One region of the Neobacillus sp. SAB-20_R2A genome, then DNA from elsewhere that is predicted to be linked to it. Evidence: a T-box and tRNA genes for the amino acid it is inferred to sense, from the RefSeq annotation. Region 1 holds a T-box; the other regions hold tRNA genes.
The links. The T-box of region 1 lies ahead of thrS (threonine--tRNA ligase). A T-box ahead of a tRNA ligase gene usually reads a tRNA of that ligase, here a tRNA-Thr.
Positions count from the first base shown of each region.

Region 2: it has a tRNA-Thr gene. The T-box ahead of thrS (threonine--tRNA ligase) is inferred to sense a tRNA for this amino acid. The anticodon was not compared.
Region 3: it has a tRNA-Thr gene. The T-box ahead of thrS (threonine--tRNA ligase) is inferred to sense a tRNA for this amino acid. The anticodon was not compared.

Region 1 covers NZ_CP145895.1:4,652,085-4,655,648, forward strand. Annotated here, with positions in the region: gene thrS (threonine--tRNA ligase) at 1-1,883, opposite strand, end outside; T-box leader at 1,931-2,190, opposite strand; gene ytxC (sporulation protein YtxC) at 2,278-3,156, opposite strand; gene dnaI (primosomal protein DnaI) at 3,274-3,564, opposite strand, start outside.
Region 2 covers NZ_CP145895.1:4,799,981-4,803,544, reverse strand. Annotated here, with positions in the region: rRNA gene V5M37_RS23685 (23S ribosomal RNA) at 1-1,275, shown strand, start outside; rRNA gene rrf (5S ribosomal RNA) at 1,411-1,527, shown strand; tRNA gene V5M37_RS23675 (tRNA-Val) at 1,537-1,612, shown strand; tRNA gene V5M37_RS23670 (tRNA-Thr) at 1,634-1,706, shown strand; tRNA gene V5M37_RS23665 (tRNA-Lys) at 1,711-1,786, shown strand; tRNA gene V5M37_RS23660 (tRNA-Leu) at 1,796-1,880, shown strand; tRNA gene V5M37_RS23655 (tRNA-Gly) at 1,891-1,965, shown strand; tRNA gene V5M37_RS23650 (tRNA-Leu) at 1,971-2,059, shown strand; tRNA gene V5M37_RS23645 (tRNA-Arg) at 2,073-2,149, shown strand; tRNA gene V5M37_RS23640 (tRNA-Pro) at 2,165-2,241, shown strand; tRNA gene V5M37_RS23635 (tRNA-Ala) at 2,259-2,334, shown strand; tRNA gene V5M37_RS23630 (tRNA-Met) at 2,354-2,430, shown strand; tRNA gene V5M37_RS23625 (tRNA-Ile) at 2,583-2,659, shown strand; tRNA gene V5M37_RS23620 (tRNA-Ser) at 2,677-2,769, shown strand; tRNA gene V5M37_RS23615 (tRNA-Met) at 2,796-2,869, shown strand; tRNA gene V5M37_RS23610 (tRNA-Asp) at 2,873-2,949, shown strand; tRNA gene V5M37_RS23605 (tRNA-Phe) at 2,957-3,029, shown strand; tRNA gene V5M37_RS23600 (tRNA-His) at 3,054-3,129, shown strand; tRNA gene V5M37_RS23595 (tRNA-Gly) at 3,137-3,210, shown strand; tRNA gene V5M37_RS23590 (tRNA-Ile) at 3,215-3,291, shown strand; tRNA gene V5M37_RS23585 (tRNA-Asn) at 3,301-3,375, shown strand; tRNA gene V5M37_RS23580 (tRNA-Ser) at 3,379-3,469, shown strand; tRNA gene V5M37_RS23575 (tRNA-Glu) at 3,473-3,544, shown strand.
Region 3 covers NZ_CP145895.1:3,034,999-3,038,562, reverse strand. Annotated here, with positions in the region: rRNA gene V5M37_RS14810 (23S ribosomal RNA) at 1-1,082, shown strand, start outside; rRNA gene rrf (5S ribosomal RNA) at 1,170-1,286, shown strand; tRNA gene V5M37_RS14800 (tRNA-Ser) at 1,407-1,497, shown strand; tRNA gene V5M37_RS14795 (tRNA-Glu) at 1,517-1,591, shown strand; tRNA gene V5M37_RS14790 (tRNA-Val) at 1,597-1,672, shown strand; tRNA gene V5M37_RS14785 (tRNA-Thr) at 1,678-1,753, shown strand; tRNA gene V5M37_RS14780 (tRNA-Leu) at 1,775-1,859, shown strand; tRNA gene V5M37_RS14775 (tRNA-Arg) at 1,916-1,992, shown strand; tRNA gene V5M37_RS14770 (tRNA-Pro) at 2,008-2,084, shown strand; tRNA gene V5M37_RS14765 (tRNA-Ala) at 2,101-2,176, shown strand; tRNA gene V5M37_RS14760 (tRNA-Met) at 2,199-2,275, shown strand; tRNA gene V5M37_RS14755 (tRNA-Ser) at 2,288-2,380, shown strand; tRNA gene V5M37_RS14750 (tRNA-Met) at 2,498-2,571, shown strand; tRNA gene V5M37_RS14745 (tRNA-Asp) at 2,575-2,651, shown strand; tRNA gene V5M37_RS14740 (tRNA-Phe) at 2,659-2,731, shown strand; tRNA gene V5M37_RS14735 (tRNA-His) at 2,755-2,830, shown strand; tRNA gene V5M37_RS14730 (tRNA-Gly) at 2,837-2,910, shown strand; tRNA gene V5M37_RS14725 (tRNA-Gln) at 2,915-2,989, shown strand; tRNA gene V5M37_RS14720 (tRNA-Gly) at 2,994-3,068, shown strand; tRNA gene V5M37_RS14715 (tRNA-Cys) at 3,076-3,149, shown strand; tRNA gene V5M37_RS14710 (tRNA-Leu) at 3,156-3,237, shown strand; rRNA gene rrf (5S ribosomal RNA) at 3,259-3,375, shown strand.

The DNA of each region.
Region 1 (3,564 bases):
TTAGTATCAGACTTCTGCTCGCCATATTTACGTACGTTAACAGCGTTTTCCTCGACTTCCTTATCGCCGACAACCAGCATATAAGGGATTTTCTGCATTTGCGCTTCGCGGATCTTATAGCCGATTTTTTCATCACGGCCGTCCAATTCAACGCGGAAGCCTGCAGCCTTCAATTGTTCCTGTACCTTTCGGGCATAATCAAAATGCGCTTCTGGCGAAACAGGAATCACTTGAACCTGTACAGGCGCCAGCCAAGTTGGGAATGCGCCCTTGTATTCTTCAATTAAGTAAGCCACAAACCGTTCCATAGTGGACACCACGCCACGGTGGATAACAACCGGACGGTGCTGCTTGCCATCTTCACCAACATACGTTAAATCAAAACGTTCAGGCAGCAAGAAATCCAATTGCACAGTCGACAAAGTTTCGTCCTTGCCTAAAGCAGTTCTGACTTGAACATCCAATTTAGGACCGTAGAATGCCGCTTCTCCTTCAGCTTCGAAATAATCAAGGCCAAGGTCATCCATCGCTTCTTTTAACATGCTTTGTGCTCTTTCCCACATTGCATCGTCATCGAAGTACTTTTCCTTATCTTGAGGATCACGATACGATAATCGGAATGAATATTCCTTAATATCGAAATCTTTATAAACCTCTAGAATCAGCCGAACAACTCGCTGGAATTCTTCCTTAATTTGATCCGGACGAACAAAGATATGCGCATCGTTCAAAGTCATCCCGCGGACACGCTGCAATCCGGATAAAGCACCTGACATTTCATAACGGTGCATTGTTCCTAACTCAGCAATCCGAATTGGAAGCTCACGGTAGCTGTGCATCGCATTTTTGTACACCATCATATGGTGTGGGCAGTTCATCGGGCGGAGCACTAATTGCTCATTGTCCATTTCCATTACCGGGAACATATCTTCATGGTAATGATCCCAGTGGCCGGAAGTTTTATATAACTCCACGTTTGCCATAATCGGTGTATAAACATGGTCATAGCCTAGGCTGACCTCTTTGTCCACGATATAGCGTTCAACGATACGACGGATGGTTGCACCCTTTGGCAGCCAAAGCGGCAACCCTTGCCCTACCTTTTGAGAATTAGTAAATAAGTTAAGCTCCTTACCAAGCTTGCGGTGGTCACGCTCTTTTGCTTCTTCAAGCAAACGAAGATGTTCAGCCAACTCTTCCTTTTTGAAAAAGGCAGTGCCGTATACGCGCTGAAGCATTTTGTTATTGCTGTCGCCGCGCCAGTAGGCACCCGCAATGCTTAACAGCTTAAATTCTTTAATTTTTCCAGTTGATGGAACATGGATACCGCGGCATAGGTCGAAGAAATCCCCCTGCTCATAGATCGTTACTTGTTCATCATCAGGAATAGCTTCAATCAACTCAAGCTTATACTCATCGTCGATTTCTTTAAAAAGCTGAACCGCTTCGGAACGGCTGACTTCTTTGCGGACAACTTCAATGTTCTCGCTAACGATTTTCGCCATTTCCTTTTCGATTTTAGGAAGGTCTTCAGGTGTCAAAGATTCCTCTAAATCCATATCGTAATAAAATCCGCCTTCAATAACAGGGCCGACACCAAGCTTCGCTCCCGGGTACAAACGCTTAACAGCCTGTGCCATTAAGTGGGCAGTACTGTGGCGCAATACCTCAAGGGCATCCTTAGATTCTGGTGTCACGATTTCTATTGAACCGTCTTCTTGAATTGGACGGCGAAGATCATACATTTGACCGTTTAGTTTGCCGGCAATAGCCTTTTTCTTCAGACCAGGGCTGATGGATGCCGCAATATCTTCTGTTGTCGTTCCTTTTGGGAACTCCTTTACTGCCCCATCAGGAAATGCAATTTTTACAACATCTGACATCATCAATTCCTCCTTATAAAATAAAAAATAAAAAACCCGTCCCTAGGAATAGGGACGAGTTTTGATTAACACGTGGTTCCACCCAATTTTTCATTTTCAGAAGCTGCCAACAGGCATACTGAAAATGACTTTAGGTCAGGGTAACGGCTGATTGCCGTCAACAATTACTAGCTTCATGAAAAAATGAAGTGTTCACTGGTGAAGTTTAAAGGTGGTAAGTATTTCTTTCGTGTTAGGAGGCTTTCAGCCGCGTCCTCCCTCTCTAAAAACCGTAAAAAAATACTGTTGTCCTTATCATTACATTTACTATGATATAAGCTATGTACGTTATTATAATGATTTAGTTTTAAAAAATCAACTTCATAAAACAAATTATTTTAACAATTTGTATTTTTTATCCATGGTTTTCGGAGGAAGTTGCTTTTCCTACCCAATTTTTCACTTCCCGGAGCGCCTCGAATTGCCTGACCTTCACTCTTTCCTCAAAAATATTCTTAATTGTTCTGACAAGCGGGGCCTCCGGATCATTTGTATAAAGAAAAATAGATGTTGGCGCCAGAGATAATAGCGGGGCAATCGAGGCCGAATCGACGTAAACCGGATGATTCACCAACAGCTTTCGGTCAATCAGACGTATCAATTCGCTTCGTTTCATTTCTTCAAAATGTTCATTGTAAAAGGTGATTTCATCATCAAATAATAGATGCAGCACATCAATTTTCGGCTCCCGATTTGCCAAAAAATCTCTCAGCATATTCACAAACATTTGGTATTCCTGCTCCATTTTATATTCATCAATTGAAAGCTCCACATAGCTTTCAAGGAGCTGGAGATACGAGCGCAACCTAAATTTCGCAAACGAATCAAACGAGAACGAAATATTTTCCTGGAAAACATGATGAATGGCTTCCTTAATATTAGGTTCCTCATTATTTTCCTGTAAAAAAGAAGAAAGTTCAAAGCGATGCCCTTCTAAAATGGAATAAAGAATCTCCAAAATTTGCTGCCGTTCCTCCAGGTCTTCGTAAAAAAATTGCTGCTCCAAAATATCCATAAACCAGTCATCGCGTTTGATACATGTAATAAACTCATAAAAAGCGTCTTTAACCTTGGCAAATAAATGGTCAGAACAAGAGCCATCCATTATTTTCACTATATGTCGATCTTCAAAAAGAAGAATATTTTCATAATCAAGAAGATTATTTAATACTTTTTGCAAATGATTATAAAAACGGATTGCATCCATCTTATTTTGGAAGATGATTTCTGCCAACCAAATCCCCCCTAAAAACCGAATCTCTGTTTTAATATATATGGGGGACTTGGCCAAAATAGAAGTTTTAAAAGTGCAAAAAAGGACTCCGGCGAAATACCGGAATCCCTTGTAACATTAATTTCTGCGGTTGGAACCGCCCACCATTACGGGTTCGCTCAAAGAACGAATTCTCTCCATTATGCGGCGGGCCTTCATTTTTTCCTCTTCGCCGCGTTGGCTGTAGGTTAAATGGTGCTCGAGCCCTTGAAAATCAAAATTAGAAGTAAAGAAGGTCGGCAGGCTCTCAAGCATGCGAAATTGCAGGATTGGTCCAAGCACTTCATCGCGCGTCCAGCTGGACATCGCTTCAGCACCAATATCATCAAGCATTAAAATCGGCTCTTTTTTTAACGCATCGATTTTTTC
Region 2 (3,564 bases), 150 kb from region 1:
ACCGACACAGGTAGGCGAGGAGAGAATCCTAAGGTGAGCGAGAGAACTCTCGTTAAGGAACTCGGCAAAATGACCCCGTAACTTCGGGAGAAGGGGTGCTTTTTGGGGTGAATAGCCCCGAAGAGCCGCAGTGAATAGGCCCAGGCGACTGTTTAGCAAAAACACAGGTCTCTGCAAAGCCGCAAGGCGAAGTATAGGGGCTGACGCCTGCCCGGTGCTGGAAGGTTAAGAGGAGGGGTTAGCGCAAGCGAAGCTCTGAATCGAAGCCCCAGTAAACGGCGGCCGTAACTATAACGGTCCTAAGGTAGCGAAATTCCTTGTCGGGTAAGTTCCGACCCGCACGAAAGGCGTAACGATCTGGGCACTGTCTCAACGAGAGACTCGGTGAAATTATAGTACCTGTGAAGATGCAGGTTACCCGCGACAGGACGGAAAGACCCCATGGAGCTTTACTGTAGCCTGATATTGAATTTTGGTACAGCTTGTACAGGATAGGTAGGAGCCTGAGAAACCGGAGCGCCAGCTTCGGTGGAGGCGTCGGTGGGATACTACCCTGGCTGTATTGAAATTCTAACCCGCACCCCTGATCGGGGTGGGAGACAGTGTCAGGTGGGCAGTTTGACTGGGGCGGTCGCCTCCTAAAGTGTAACGGAGGCGCCCAAAGGTTCCCTCAGAATGGTTGGAAATCATTCGCAGAGTGTAAAGGCACAAGGGAGCTTGACTGCGAGACCTACAAGTCGAGCAGGGACGAAAGTCGGGCTTAGTGATCCGGTGGTTCCGCATGGAAGGGCCATCGCTCAACGGATAAAAGCTACCCTGGGGATAACAGGCTTATCTCCCCCAAGAGTCCACATCGACGGGGAGGTTTGGCACCTCGATGTCGGCTCATCGCATCCTGGGGCTGTAGTCGGTCCCAAGGGTTGGGCTGTTCGCCCATTAAAGCGGTACGCGAGCTGGGTTCAGAACGTCGTGAGACAGTTCGGTCCCTATCCGTCGTGGGCGCAGGAAATTTGAGAGGAGCTGTCCTTAGTACGAGAGGACCGGGATGGACGCACCGCTGGTGTACCAGTTGTCTTGCCAAAGGCATCGCTGGGTAGCTATGTGCGGACGGGATAAGTGCTGAAAGCATCTAAGCATGAAGCCCCCCTCGAGATGAGATTTCCCATAGCGTCAAGCTAGTAAGATCCCTGAAAGATGATCAGGTTGATAGGTCAGAGGTGGAAGCGCGGTGACGTGTGGAGCTGACTGATACTAATCGATCGAGGACTTAACCAAGTCATAATTAAGTAAGGTGAACTCGTTCTTATTTACTTCTTCTGTATTATCTAGTTTTGAGGGAATGAAAAATTTTAAATTTCCTCTTGCAAAATATGAAATAGACATTATAATAAAATAGTGTCTGATAAATGGTCTGGTAGTAATGGCGAGAAGGTCACACCCGTTCCCATCCCGAACACGGAAGTTAAGCTTCTCAGCGCCGATGGTAGTTGGGGCGAAAGCCCCTGTGAGAGTAGGACGCTGCCAGGCTGTTAAAATGGAGGATTAGCTCAGCTGGGAGAGCATCTGCCTTACAAGCAGAGGGTCGGCGGTTCGATCCCGTCATCCTCCACCATAATAATTTAATTATCATTTTGCCGGCTTAGCTCAATTGGTAGAGCAACTGACTTGTAATCAGTAGGTTGAGGGTTCAAGTCCTTTAGCCGGCACCTTGAGCCATTAGCTCAGTCGGTAGAGCATCTGACTTTTAATCAGAGGGTCGAAGGTTCGAGTCCTTCATGGCTCACCATTTAAATATGCGGGTGTGGCGGAATTGGCAGACGCACCAGACTTAGGATCTGGCGCCGCAAGGCGTGGGGGTTCGACTCCCTTCACCCGCACCATTTAAATATTGCGGAAGTAGTTCAGTGGTAGAACACCACCTTGCCAAGGTGGGGGTCGCGGGTTCGAATCCCGTCTTCCGCTCCAAAATTGCCGGGGTGGCGGAACTGGCAGACGCACAGGACTTAAAATCCTGCGGTAGGTGACTACCGTACCGGTTCGATTCCGGTCCTCGGCACCACTTAATAAATAATGCGCCCGTAGCTCAATTGGATAGAGCGTCTGACTACGGATCAGAAGGTTATGGGTTCGACTCCTGTCGGGCGCGCCATTAAATTTAATAGTACGGGAAATAGCTCAGCTTGGTAGAGCACTTGGTTTGGGACCAAGGGGTCGCAGGTTCGAATCCTGTTTTCCCGACCATTCTCACTAAATTCAATGGGGCCTTAGCTCAGCTGGGAGAGCGCCTGCTTTGCACGCAGGAGGTCAGCGGTTCGATCCCGCTAGGCTCCACCATTTAATTAATATGTAATTTGGCGGTGTAGCTCAGCTGGCTAGAGCGTACGGTTCATACCCGTAAGGTCGGGGGTTCGATCCCCTCCGCCGCTACCAAGATTATTAGGACCTTTAGCTCAGCTGGTTAGAGCAACGAGCAAGGCTTCCTGAATATACTACGAGTTGTACCCATCGAGCTGCTGTTTGAATATGCTTTCTGAGATGGGGACAGACGGATTTTAACCATACAGGTTAAAGAACTTTAACTTGGACCTTTAGCTCAGCTGGTTAGAGCAGACGGCTCATAACCGTCCGGTCGTAGGTTCGAGTCCTACAAGGTCCACCATTAGTTTCATATTTTATGGAGGAATACCCAAGTTTGGCTGAAGGGATCGGTCTTGAAAACCGACAGGCGGGTTAAACCGCGCGGGGGTTCGAATCCCTCTTCCTCCGCCATAAATACATTTTATACTTTTTATTATCGCGGGGTGGAGCAGTCCGGTAGCTCGTCGGGCTCATAACCCGAAGGTCGCAGGTTCAAATCCTGCCCCCGCAATCCGGTCTGGTAGTTCAGTTGGTTAGAATGCCTGCCTGTCACGCAGGAGGTCGCGGGTTCGAGTCCCGTCCAGACCGCCACTAAAGTGGCTCAGTAGCTCAGTCGGTAGAGCAAAGGACTGAAAATCCTTGTGTCGGCGGTTCGATTCCGTCCTGAGCCACCTTTATTTTTTAAAAACATCACGGCGGTTGTGGCGAAGTGGTTAACGCATCGGATTGTGGTTCCGACATTCGTGGGTTCGATTCCCATCAGCCGCCCCATTATAATGCGGGTGTAGTTTAGTGGTAAAACCACAGCCTTCCAAGCTGTTGTTGTGGGTTCGATTCCCATCACCCGCTCCATTATGGGCCTATAGCTCAGCTGGTTAGAGCGCACGCCTGATAAGCGTGAGGTCGATGGTTCGAGTCCATTTAGGCCCACCATAGTATTATTCCGCAGTAGCTCAGTGGTAGAGCTATCGGCTGTTAACCGATCGGTCGTAGGTTCGAGTCCTACCTGCGGAGCCATATAGAGAAGTACCCAAGTGGCTCAAGGGGCTCCCCTGCTAAGGGAGTAGGTCGCGTAAGCGGCGCGAGGGTTCGAATCCCTTCTTCTCTGCCATTTGGCCCCTTGGTCAAGCGGTTAAGACACCGCCCTTTCACGGCGGTAACACGGGTTCGAATCCCGTAGGGGTCATACGAAAAAGCTGATGACAA
Region 3 (3,564 bases), 1.6 Mb from region 1:
ATAGGGGCTGACGCCTGCCCGGTGCTGGAAGGTTAAGAGGAGGGGTTAGCGCAAGCGAAGCTCTGAATCGAAGCCCCAGTAAACGGCGGCCGTAACTATAACGGTCCTAAGGTAGCGAAATTCCTTGTCGGGTAAGTTCCGACCCGCACGAAAGGCGTAACGATCTGGGCACTGTCTCAACGAGAGACTCGGTGAAATTATAGTACCTGTGAAGATGCAGGTTACCCGCGACAGGACGGAAAGACCCCATGGAGCTTTACTGTAGCCTGATATTGAATTTTGGTACAGCTTGTACAGGATAGGTAGGAGCCTGAGAAACCGGAGCGCCAGCTTCGGTGGAGGCGTCGGTGGGATACTACCCTGGCTGTATTGAAATTCTAACCCGCACCCCTGATCGGGGTGGGAGACAGTGTCAGGTGGGCAGTTTGACTGGGGCGGTCGCCTCCTAAAGTGTAACGGAGGCGCCCAAAGGTTCCCTCAGAATGGTTGGAAATCATTCGCAGAGTGTAAAGGCACAAGGGAGCTTGACTGCGAGACCTACAAGTCGAGCAGGGACGAAAGTCGGGCTTAGTGATCCGGTGGTTCCGCATGGAAGGGCCATCGCTCAACGGATAAAAGCTACCCTGGGGATAACAGGCTTATCTCCCCCAAGAGTCCACATCGACGGGGAGGTTTGGCACCTCGATGTCGGCTCATCGCATCCTGGGGCTGTAGTCGGTCCCAAGGGTTGGGCTGTTCGCCCATTAAAGCGGTACGCGAGCTGGGTTCAGAACGTCGTGAGACAGTTCGGTCCCTATCCGTCGTGGGCGCAGGAAATTTGAGAGGAGCTGTCCTTAGTACGAGAGGACCGGGATGGACGCACCGCTGGTGTACCAGTTGTCTTGCCAAAGGCATCGCTGGGTAGCTATGTGCGGACGGGATAAGTGCTGAAAGCATCTAAGCATGAAGCCCCCCTCGAGATGAGATTTCCCATAGCGTCAAGCTAGTAAGATCCCTGAAAGATGATCAGGTTGATAGGTCAGAGGTGGAAGCGCGGTGACGTGTGGAGCTGACTGATACTAATCGATCGAGGACTTAACCAAGTCATAATTAAGTAAGGTGAACTCGTTTTTACTAAACTTCTTCTGCGTTATCTAGTTTTGAGGGAATGAAACCCTTAATTCAATAGGTCCGGTAGCAATGGCGAGAAGGTCACACCCGTTTCCATCCCGAACACGGAAGTTAAGCTTCTCAGCGCCGATGGTAGTTGGGACGCAAGTCCCTGTGAGAGTAGGACGCTGCCGGGCTAAGACAGAAATTTTACTTTCTGTCTTTTTTCTTCCCCTATAATGAATTTGGAAGAAATTAGTCATTGTTATAAAAGTAGAGATGTGAGAAGATATTCACTGTCGCTTCTTTCATATTATGGAGAGCTGTCCGAGTGGCCGAAGGAGCACGATTGGAAATCGTGTATACGTTAACCGCGTATCAAGGGTTCAAATCCCTTGCTCTCCGCCATAATAAACTTTTTCTAAATGGCCCCTTGGTCAAGCGGTTAAGACACCGCCCTTTCACGGCGGTAACACGGGTTCGAATCCCGTAGGGGTCACCATAAATGGAGGATTAGCTCAGCTGGGAGAGCATCTGCCTTACAAGCAGAGGGTCGGCGGTTCGATCCCGTCATCCTCCACCATATATGCCGGCTTAGCTCAATTGGTAGAGCAACTGACTTGTAATCAGTAGGTTGAGGGTTCAAGTCCTTTAGCCGGCACCACTTCAAATAATTACTTCTTTTGCGGGTGTGGCGGAATTGGCAGACGCACCAGACTTAGGATCTGGCGCCTTCGGGCGTGGGGGTTCGACTCCCTTCACCCGCACCATTTATTTGCGGAAGTAGTTCAGTGGTAGGCTCCAATTTTTCAAAATAACAAATAATGCGCCCGTAGCTCAATTGGATAGAGCGTCTGACTACGGATCAGAAGGTTATGGGTTCGACTCCTGTCGGGCGCGCCATCAAATTTTATAGTTCGGGAAGTAGCTCAGCTTGGTAGAGCACTTGGTTTGGGACCAAGGGGTCGCAGGTTCGAATCCTGTCTTCCCGACCATTCTTTAAAAACTTATGGGGCCTTAGCTCAGCTGGGAGAGCGCCTGCTTTGCACGCAGGAGGTCAGCGGTTCGATCCCGCTAGGCTCCACCATTGAATATTATAAATGAATGTTGGCGGTGTAGCTCAGCTGGCTAGAGCGTACGGTTCATACCCGTAAGGTCGGGGGTTCGATCCCCTCCGCCGCTACCAAATATGTTTTACGGAGGAATACCCAAGTCCGGCTGAAGGGATCGGTCTTGAAAACCGACAGGCGGGTTAAACCGCGCGGGGGTTCGAATCCCTCTTCCTCCGCCATAAGACTGTTATTTATTTTAGAGTGTATCAATTGAACTCTTTTTTGAATATACTTTTGAAGATTGATACAGTCAGACGTAAGCTTTATGTATATCGTTTCTAAATATTTCTTATTATCGCGGGGTGGAGCAGTCCGGTAGCTCGTCGGGCTCATAACCCGAAGGTCACAGGTTCAAATCCTGTCCCCGCAATCCGGTCTGGTAGTTCAGTTGGTTAGAATGCCTGCCTGTCACGCAGGAGGTCGCGGGTTCGAGTCCCGTCCAGACCGCCACTAAAGTGGCTCAGTAGCTCAGTCGGTAGAGCAAAGGACTGAAAATCCTTGTGTCGGCGGTTCGATTCCGTCCTGAGCCACCTTTATTTTTAAAAACATCACGGCGGTTGTGGCGAAGTGGTTAACGCATCGGATTGTGGTTCCGACATTCGTGGGTTCGATTCCCATCAGCCGCCCCATCTATTGCGGGTGTAGTTTAGTGGTAAAACCACAGCCTTCCAAGCTGTTGTTGTGGGTTCGATTCCCATCACCCGCTCCATTATTGGGCTATAGCCAAGCGGTAAGGCAACGGACTTTGACTCCGTCATTCGTAGGTTCAAATCCTGCTAGCCCAGCCAATATGCGGAAGTAGTTCAGTGGTAGAACACCACCTTGCCAAGGTGGGGGTCGCGGGTTCGAATCCCGTCTTCCGCTCCAAAAATATGGCGGCATAGCCAAGTGGTAAGGCACAGGTCTGCAACACCTTTACCACCGGTTCGAATCCGGTTGCCGCCTCCAAATCATGCCGGTGTGGCGGAATTGGCAGACGCGCACGACTCAAAATCGTGTTCCGTGAGGAGTGTCGGTTCGACCCCGACCACCGGTATCATATCTAAATAAAAACATGTCCGGCAGCAATGGCGAGAAGGTCACACCCGTTCCCATCCCGAACACGGAAGTTAAGCTTCTCAGCGCCGATGGTATTTGGGGCAAAAGCCCCTGTGAGAGTAGGACGCCGCCGGGCAAACCAAAAAGACAACCTGAAATGGTTGTCTTTTTTTTGAAGTAAAGCGTAATGACTGAAATTTTGATGCAGTAATATCGTCCAAGATCACTTGGAAATACTCTCTACCAAGGTTTTAAAAAGTCTGAAGTACTTGATGTGCAGTCTTCGGACAAAATTGGGCGAAAAAGGGGTGGAAGCGTCCGAACT